3 regions of the Clostridium sp. LXY-7 genome follow, and region 2 is predicted to be linked to each of the others. Evidence: riboswitches for the same ligand, from Rfam matches in the RefSeq annotation. Region 2 holds a riboswitch; each other region holds the start of a gene.
What was found. A riboswitch is a leader RNA that binds a small molecule or an ion and turns the genes downstream of it on or off. The one in region 2 is predicted to bind cobalamin.

Region 1 (3,288 bases), on a different contig from region 2:
ACCTGGACTTGTTCCATTATCTGTTTCAATTCCAACTTGAGCATGGAGTAGATAGTGGTTATCTGTTGCTTCACAGTATTTATTTTCATGTTTATTTACTATATCATACATAGTTTTGATAATAGTTTCTCCTAATTCATTAGCTTTAGCACTATGTCCAAATCTATCCTTTTCTTCACTAGCATTAAGCAATGTATTTACACACTCTGCAAGGCCTACTAATCCAAACATAGCAGTGAATCTATCCCTTGAAATTAATCCTTCTCTTACTAGGAAATTAGACTCAAAAAAGTTACTCTCCTCTACTATGAATCTTACTCTTTTATCCATGTAGTCAAGCATAATTTCTATAGCTTCAGGTAATACATTATTTAAGAAATCTTCTACATTCTTTGCCTTAGGAGCTAATTTTGAAAGTATCATCCTTACTAATGTATAACTTCCGCCACCTATATTTAATCCATTGTAACAACTAGCTATTGCATATTTTTCTCCTAACTCTTTTGAGAACATTTCATGGTTTGCAAAACTTGGCTTTGCACAAGAAAGAGCCGTTTTAATAGCTTCTATAGCAAATTCATCATTAGTTTCTTTGGAATATTTTAAAGTTATATTAGGAGTAGCATTTTGAAGTTCTCTTTCAACTTCTAATATTATTCTTCCTGCTTTTGTATCTAATGGTCCTATATTAGCATGACAGAAAGAATCTGTTATAGTTCTATCTATATGCATTAAGAAAAATTTTATAGCCATATAAGCTTCCTTTTCATCAGCTACAAATGGTTCTAATAATGTATCAATATTTCCTACATATACTGGGAAAGATGTTATTGATGGAACATGCTTGTATAATATTAAAAGATTATTAACAGCCTCCCAAATATTTGTTGGAGGAGTTAATCTTAAAAACTCACTACCCTGTTTCATAAATTTTTCATAGTCAGGAACTATATATCTAGGTCTATATGGTGCTTCACCTTCATTTAAATCACAAATAATTCCTATGTCTTGATAATCTTTAGTTTTTTCACTTTTATTTAATACCTCTAGAGAATTCTCTGCCTCTCTAGCTAAATTTAAAACTTTCATTTCATAAGTTAAAGTCTTATCTTTTATAATATTAAGAATTCTATCCTTCATTATATATTCCTCCAAATCATCTAAAAGTTTAAGAATATTTTTATTAAGTATATTATATACTTATATATATTATATACTTATTTCTAAAATTTTTCTACAAATTGTGAATAATTATTATTGTTAAATAATTGTTATGAATATTTTATAAATAATTACATAAATTCTATATAATTCATTATACCTTATTTAGTTTATATTGACTTTTTGATGTGTAAACCATACAATTTTATATGTTAAGTTGATAATTTTCAGGTGCCACTAAGTATATAAAATAACTTATCACTAAATAGTTGTTTTTAATATACTAAGGCTTAATTGGGAAAGTGCAAAACACTGCAGCCCCCGCTACTGTATATGGCGACGAAGCTAAAAACCACTGTATTTCACGGGAAGGTTAGCTTAGGATGAACCATAAGCCAGGAGACCTGCCTAAAAATATTTACAGTCACTTTCGGCGGGAAAGGAGATGAAGTGTACTACTTCTACGTAATCCCTCTAGGGATTTTTTATTTTGAACAAAACATAAAATTTATAAGTTAAGGAGCTGATAAAATGAAATTTATGAAGAAAATTACTTCTACTATTTGTCTGTTTTTGTTATGTGCTTTGTTTTTAACTGCTTGCGGAAATAACCCTACACCTAAAAACGAAAGTAATTCTGCAGATAATTCTTATCCTGTGAAATTAGTGGATAGCTATGGTGAAGAAGTAACTATTAATGAAAAGCCTGAAAAAATAATTTCTCTAGGACCTAATACCACTGAAATAGTTAGTGAATTGGGTGCCATAGATAGATTGATAGGAAGAACTGATTTTTGTGATTACCCTGCTGAGGTTTCAAAGATCGAATCCATAGGTAGTTTATATGATCCTAATGTGGAGAAAATTGTGTCCTTGCAGCCTGATTTGGTGTTAGCTTCTACTCACACTAAAGAAGAAACTGTAAAAAAACTTAAAGAACTTGGTATTCCTGTACTTGCATTGTATGAAAAAGAAAACTTTGATGGAGCCTACTCTCTTATAGAAAAGATAGGAATAGCCATTGATTCTAAAGATAAATCCTCAGAAATTATAGCTAATATGAAAGCAAAAGTAAAAGAAATAAAATCTAAAACCGATTCAGTAACTAGTAAGCCAAAAGTATATTATATGGTTGATTTTGGCGGAAATGGAGATTTTACTGCTGGTGGAGACACTTTTATTAATGATATAATTGAAATGGCTGGTGGAGAAAATATAGCAAAAGATATAGAAGGATGGAAATACAGCTTTGAAAAAATTGTAGAGAACAATCCTGATGTTATAATATGCAGTAGTAATTATGGAGCTAAGGATAAAATGATACAAGCGGATAATTATAAAGATCTACGTGCTGTTAAGGAAAATAAAGTTCTAGAAATTGATGACAATCTAATAGTAAGACAAGGACCTAGATTAACTCAAGGGTTAGAAGAAATGACTAAACTTATTCATCCTGAGCTTTTTAAATAGTTAAAATATGCTCTAGTTATAACTAGAGCATATTATTTATAAATTGATTTAATTTAAATAATTTTATGAAGAGAGTGATATAATTGGCTTACCTAAAGAGAAAAAATAATATTTTAAATTACATAATTATAATATTAATATTGATAGTTTTAACCATAGTTTCCATAAGCGTAGGTGCTGCCAATATAACATCTTTGGATACTTTTAAAATTTTAGTAAGTAAAATACCCCTGTTGGGCAATATAATAGATATCAGTAATATATCAGCCACTTCCTTTACTATAGTTTTAAATGTAAGACTCCCTAGAATTTTATTAGGAGCGCTTATTGGAATGAACCTTTCTGTAGTAGGTGCTACCTATCAAGGTATATTTAAAAACCCAATGGCTGACCCTTATATACTTGGTATATCTTCTGGAGCTGCACTAGGTTCTGCTATTAGTTTTGTATTAGGACTAAGCAATTCATCTATTCTTGCATTTATAGGAGCAATCCTTACTACATATTTAGTTTATAGTATTGCTCGCGTTGGCAATAGAGCTCCTACTATAAATCTATTATTATCTGGAGTTGCTGTAAGTTTTTTTCTTTCTTCATTATTATCTATAATAATGGTATTATTTACTAAGCAACTTGATAAAATCGTGTTTTGGAGTA
Region 2 (3,288 bases):
AAGGATAAGTTATTATTAAGTTCTTTATTTTATCAGTAGTTAAATAAAAGCTAAATATATTGTAACTTCTAAAATAGTACTTATACAATAGAAAGAATAGAAGAGCGAAAGTAAGAGTAATTTTGACTATTATAAAATTATACTTTTATTACAATTATGGCTAATAATTGTAATTGAATTTAAGGTGATGATATAATTATAAAAATGTAATTATAGGAGTGGAGTTTTATGATAATTAGGGAGCCAATTTTATCAGATGCTTCTAGTATAGCAAAGATACATGTAGATACTTGGCGTACTGCTTATAGGGAAATAGTACCTGATAAATATTTAGAGGAATTATCTTATGATAAGAAGGCAAAAGCATGGCAAGATATAATCAGTGGAAAACTTAGAGAAACTAGATATACTTTTATAGCTGAAGATGAAGAGTATGGTGTAATTGGATTTGCTACCTGTGGTGAAGAAAGAGAAGGAGACTCTGTATATAGAGGAGAGCTATATGCCATATATATTGCTGAGGAATACCAAAATAGTGGAGTGGGAAGTTTATTGTTTAAAAGAGTAACTGAAAAGTTAATTGAACTAAGATTTGACTCTATGCTTATTTGGGTGTTAGAAGAAAATTATAAGGCTCGTAGATTTTATGAAATAAAGGGTGGGAAGAAAATCAAAGAAAAATGTGTAGACATTGGGGGTAAGAAACTTAAGGAAGTAGCTTATGGATGGGAATTTCATCAATACAAAAAAATATAATATAAACAAAGTTATGTAATATAATTATTTTATAAAAATTGATGTAATAGTAGATCTGCGTCAATTTTTTTTAGATAATATTTAAAAGTTAAGTATTGAACAATAAAGAAATTTTAATAAATATAGCTTGCATGGTATAAATTTGACATAAAAATGAGGATAGTATAGTATATTATTTATAATTGAATATTTTAGAAATTAGGTTGAATGATATTTTGGTATCATTGATTAAAAGAGAAGTTGGGTGAAAGCCCCACGCGGTCCCGCCGCTGTAAGAGAGGAGTTTTCTTCTAGTATGCCACTGTTTTTAATGGGAAGGCAGAAGAAAATTATGATACTTGAGCCAGAAGAACTGCCTATTTTTGCGCTAGAATTCTACGAGAGATAGGAGGGTGTATTTGGAATCTGTGTATATACAAGATTTGCAACCTTTTAGCTTTGGTAGCTAAGAGGTTTTTTATTTCCACATTTTTAAACGTATCTAATTAAAATTGTATAAATTTTAAATTATAAGTTAGGAGTGGTTGTATATGAAAAGATTTGAGTTTGATGGAAAGAAATTATCTATGGTTACATCGGATGTATTAAGGGTCCTTAAAACTTTAGATGAAATTATAGATTCATATAATAATGAAAAACCGATAACACAAAAATATATGGAAGCAGTGTTTAAGTTAGAATTTGATAGATTTAGAAATCTTCTTGGGAAGTATATGAGCAAGTGCTTAGTTACAATCAGTGAGCCATATAATGAAGCACTATATACTGTAAGTATTGATAAATGCATTGGTGCTGGTTTTTTACCAGAGCTCACAGCTGAATTTTATAATTATTTTAAAACTCTTAGCTCTAGTGATTCATCAATAGATGAAACATCCTATGAAGACTTAGTGAAATTCTATGAGAAGAATCATGATAATATATTGAAGTTATATAATCATATGATAGAATTCTCTAATAAATATGTAGAGAAATAAGGCTTTGTTTTAATATGGTGTTGATAATGAACTACATATTATTACTCACAAACCGTTTCGAAAGCTTGATTTACTAAGGCTCTATTCAAGTGAAAAGCTAAAATACAACAACTCACTACGTTCGGATAAGTTGTATTTTAGCTTTTCACTTTCATAGAATCTAAGTAAATCTAATCTTCCTGCAAATGGTTTGCTTCGTAATAATATGTAGTTCTAAAATCAACAACTATATTAAAACAAAGCCAAAAATAAAAAATATAATTACAAATATTTGACAACTTAGAGTATTCTCTGCTATTATATATTTATAATTGAGAGAGGTAGGTGTTTAATGCACAGATAAGCAATAAAGTATCAGGATAATAGTGAACAAAATTAAGGGTATTTATCATTACCTTTTATTTGTGATGTGTTATTCTAAATCTTGGGATTGCTTATTGTGATTAAATACAGGCAAGATTATGGTATTTAACACAATTCTTTAGTTAAATCTATAATCTTTTTATATTTAAAGCAACTTAAGATATGAAAAACCTATTTGTTCTTCTATTATTAACTGATTTCAGATGTATAATAGGTAAAAATTAGAAAGAAAATCATGTTGAAGGGAAGTTGTTTTAAAATGATAAGAGCAATAAATAAAAATGAAAAAGAAATAAATGAAATTATGGGGATATGGAAAGATTCAACTATAAAAGGGCATAAATTTATACCCGAGCAGTATTGGATAGATAGTTATGAGAAAGTTAAAAATCAATATATTCCTGCATCTGAGACTTATGTCTATGAAGAGGATGGAGTGATACAAGGATTTATAAGCATATTAGAAAATAATTTTATAGGTGCCTTGTTCATTCATGTAGATTATCAAAATAAGGGGATAGGAAGAAAGCTCATAGAATATGTAAAGGATAAATATTTTGAGCTTCAACTAGCTGTATATAAAAATAATGAAACTGCAGTTAAGTTTTATACTAATAATGGATTTAAAGTTCAAGCTACGAATTTTGATGAAATCACAGGAGAAGAAGAATATATTATGAAACTTTAATATGTTTTTAAAAAATTCATAAAATAATTTAACATCCGTAACTTAGGTTACGGATGTTAATTGAATTTAGAGGTATACTATAAATAACAAATGAAACGGAGGTAATTGATTATGAAAATAGCAAAAGAAATGACAATTGGTGAAGTAATAAGAAATAATGAGAAAGCTATAGAGGTTTTAATGAGTTTTGGAATGGGTTGTGTTGGATGCCCATCTGCACAAGCTGAGACTCTTGAAGAGGCATGCATGGTTCATGGATTAGATGTGGAGGAACTTTTAACTAAGCTTAATGCTATATAAAGGGGGTAATTTATAGTGAGTGCGTTTCTTGGTAAAATACATTATTGGTTATACAACAAGATAGAGTTACATGAAAAGTTAATAGAAGAAGTACTAAAAGGAACCAAAGAAAAAAATTATCCGCTAAATGAACTGAGAGAGAAAAGCTATGAACTCTATGGTAAAGCACCAGAGGGAAGATTAGAGGATATAATAGAGCATGAA
Region 3 (3,288 bases), on a different contig from region 2:
TTATTTAGAGGACTATTTTAAAGTAAATGGAATCAGGTTTGTATCAGTGTTAGATAATGTGGACAGCGAAAATGAATTTGATGATATAATACCTTTCAAAAATATATTAAATGAAATGTATATAAAGGATTGCTCAAGAAAAATTAAGGATGCATTAAAGCAAAGGATGTTGAGGGGATCTAGTATAGCAAGCAAACCTCCCTACGGATATAGATTTCAGAGTACCTATATGGGTAATGTAAAAACTATAAGATTAATTCCGGCAGAAGATGAAACCACAGAGGTGGTTAAAGAGATTTTTAGGTTGTATGAAGAAGGTTTTGGAGCAGGTAAAATAGCTAATTGTTTAAACAAAAAAGCAATATTGCCACCATCAGCAAAGGCTAGTAATAGATTAGAAAGTAGAGAGGGTGTATGGAATAGTAACACCATATTATCCATTTTAAAGAATCCTAAATATGGAGGATATATGGTACAACAAAGGTATAAAAAAATTAGTTATAAAATAAAGAAGGTAAAACCTGTAGAGAAATCTGATTGGATATGGGGAGGGGAGTTCGAGGGGATAATAGATAAGGTTACCTTTAATAATGTACAAGATTTAATAGCTGTTAGGAGTATGAAGAATAGATATAAGGGGGGAGAACTACATTTATTTTCTACTGTATTAAAATGTGGTGAGTGCAACGGAGGAATGTGTTATAGGAAGAGTTATAGAGGATATAAATGTACGAAATCTCAAACTGGTGGGAAAAAATGTACAGCACACTCTATAAAGGAAGAGTTTCTTAAAGAAATAATAACAACTAAACTTAGAGAGTCATTAGCGGAAAATATAAATAAGGAAGCACTTTATGAAAAGAGTAGGGAGCTTTTGAATAAAGATGAGGAATATAAGGAGTTTGAAAAAACAAAGATTGAATTAAAGAAAGTGGATAGTAACCTTGAAATAATGTATCAGGATAAGCTTAAGGGAATTTTAAGTGAAAGAAATTTTGAAAATTTAATTAAGAGTATTGAAGAGAAACAGGAAAAACTAATATATAGAAAAGAAGAATTAGAAAAAAGAATTAGAAATAAGAAGAATGAAGAGGAACTTTTAATCATATATAAGAATTATATAGATAAAATTTTAGAGTTTAATGACTTAGACAGACAAATTGTTGAAGCTTTAATTCAAAATATTATTGTCTATGAGAAGGAAGAGAGAAAGATGGTGGAGGTAGAGTTTAAATTTTCAATATAGATTTATTAGTAATATATAATAAAATTTAAAAGTTGTAAAAAATTTCATAGGAATTTTAACTATATTTTAAGGCGGACATTATTAAGTCTATATTATTACAAAATATTGACTTAATAAAAAACTATGATAAAATTGAATATGTAATAATTTAATAGATCTTATAGGTTTTGTATAAGGCGTTTTTAAAATGAACAATGAAATGATAATATTCTACATTAATTACATCATTTTAGATGCCGTGAATTAATAGGGAAGTTGGTTAAAGTCCAACACAGCCCCCGCTACTGTAAGCACTACTTATGAATAGTTATTCCACTGAGTCTATGACTTGGGAAGGAGTTTCATAGGGTTTGATGTGTAAGTCAGGAGACCTGCCTATAAAGAGTTAATCAATAACTTCGGAGGGAGGTTTTATGTGTGAATTATACGTATATTAATCTATCCTTAAGGATGGATTTTTTTATTTGCATAAAAGACGGCTACTAACTATTTATCATCTAAATAATTTTGAAGTTTAAAATTAAAAAAGATGGAGGGTTTAGTTATGAAGAAAAAATATCAAATTGCGCTAGGGGTATTTCTTGCAATGCTAGTTATACCTACAACTGCTTATGGAATGCATATTATGGAAGGCTTTTTATCACCAGGATGGTGTATTGCTTGGGGAGCAATAACTATACCATTTATTATAGTTGGCTTTTTCTCAATAAAAGAAAAAATAAAAATTAATCCAAGATTAAAAATGCTAATAGCTATGGTAGGTGCTTTTGCCTTTGTTCTATCAGCATTAAAAATACCTTCAGTTACAGGTAGTTGTTCTCACCCAACTGGAGTAGGCCTTGGAGCTATTCTTTTTGGACCAACAGTTATGAGTGTTTTAGGATTTATAGTTTTAATATTTCAAGCATTACTTCTTGCTCATGGTGGATTAACTACCCTTGGAGCGAACACTTTCTCTATGGGAGTAGTTGGACCTTTTGTATCTTATTTTATATATAAGTTGTTTAAAAAATCCAATGCTTCTCAATCTGTATCTGTGTTTGCAGCTGCAATGTTAGGAAACTTAATGACCTATGTAACAACTTCAATCCAATTAGCCCTAGCTTATCCTGATCCTACAGGTGGAATTATGGCATCTTTAGGGAAATTTATGGGGATTTTTGCTGTTACTCAGCTGCCACTAGCTATAAGTGAAGGATTATTAACAGTGATAGTTTTCAACCTTTTATATAAATATAATCAAGAAGAACTTATAGAATTAAATGTTATAGGCAAGGAGGCATAATAGATATGAGTAATAATGGTAAAAGTAAAAATATATTGAAAACAAATATACTATTAGCTCTTTTAGTTATAGCATTAGCAGTTTTTCCACTTTTTATAGCTAAAGATGCTGAATTTGGGGGAGCTGATGGTGAGGCTGAAGAGGCTATACTAGAAATTAAAGAAGGCTATGAACCTTGGTTTTCACCACTTTTTGAACCAGCAAGCGGAGAAATAGAGAGTCTTTTATTTGCATTACAAGCAGCTCTTGGAGCAGGTGTTGTATGCTACTTCTTCGGATTTGCACATGGTAAATCTAAAAAAATTGAAAGTGAGAGAAAATGATTTCAATTGATAAATTAGCTTATGTATCTGGATTAAGAGAAGTTAATCCTATGGAAAAATTTTTATTTTCAATAATCACAATGATAGTTTGTATAGCTTTGAATTCTATTGTTACTTCTCTAATAATATTACTACTAATGGGAAGTATTACTATTATAAAAGGGAAAGTATCCATTAAATCTTATGGGGAATTAATTTTAATTCCCCTTGCCTTTTTAGTTATAGGACTTTTAACTGTAGCAATAAGTGTAGTTGAACCAGATTCAAATGCATTATTTAGTTTTGTTATATTTAACCTAAAACTAGGATGTACAAGAGAGAGTTTAATTATTGCAGCTAAAGTATTCTTTAAAGCTCTAGGATCAGTTTCCTGTCTTTATTTTCTTGCACTAACTACGCCTATGTTTGAAGTCTTAATGGTGCTTGGAAAATTT

Region 1: it holds a riboswitch for cobalamin, as region 2 does, so the genes downstream of both, ACI48Q_RS04020 (ABC transporter substrate-binding protein) here and ACI48Q_RS17445 (hypothetical protein) in region 2, are expected to answer to the same signal.
Region 3: it holds a riboswitch for cobalamin, as region 2 does, so the genes downstream of both, ACI48Q_RS13595 (energy-coupling factor ABC transporter permease) here and ACI48Q_RS17445 (hypothetical protein) in region 2, are expected to answer to the same signal.

What each region holds. Positions count from the first base shown of each region.
Region 1 covers NZ_JBLLJL010000001.1:844,755-848,042, reverse strand. Annotated here, with positions in the region: gene ACI48Q_RS04025 (YjjI family glycine radical enzyme) at 1-1,140, opposite strand, end outside; cobalamin riboswitch at 1,418-1,587, shown strand; gene ACI48Q_RS04020 (ABC transporter substrate-binding protein) at 1,693-2,631, shown strand; gene ACI48Q_RS04015 (FecCD family ABC transporter permease) at 2,715-3,288, shown strand, end outside.
Region 2 covers NZ_JBLLJL010000005.1:235,702-238,989, reverse strand. Annotated here, with positions in the region: gene ACI48Q_RS17450 (N-acetyltransferase family protein) at 229-756, shown strand; cobalamin riboswitch at 940-1,130, shown strand; gene ACI48Q_RS17445 (hypothetical protein) at 1,287-1,733, shown strand; gene ACI48Q_RS17440 (N-acetyltransferase) at 2,356-2,784, shown strand; gene ACI48Q_RS17435 (DUF1858 domain-containing protein) at 2,896-3,084, shown strand; gene ACI48Q_RS17430 (hypothetical protein) at 3,100-3,288, shown strand, end outside.
Region 3 covers NZ_JBLLJL010000004.1:87,006-90,293, forward strand. Annotated here, with positions in the region: gene ACI48Q_RS13590 (recombinase family protein) at 1-1,246, shown strand, start outside; cobalamin riboswitch at 1,461-1,639, shown strand; gene ACI48Q_RS13595 (energy-coupling factor ABC transporter permease) at 1,791-2,531, shown strand; gene ACI48Q_RS13600 (energy-coupling factor ABC transporter substrate-binding protein) at 2,537-2,854, shown strand; gene cbiQ (cobalt ECF transporter T component CbiQ) at 2,851-3,288, shown strand, end outside.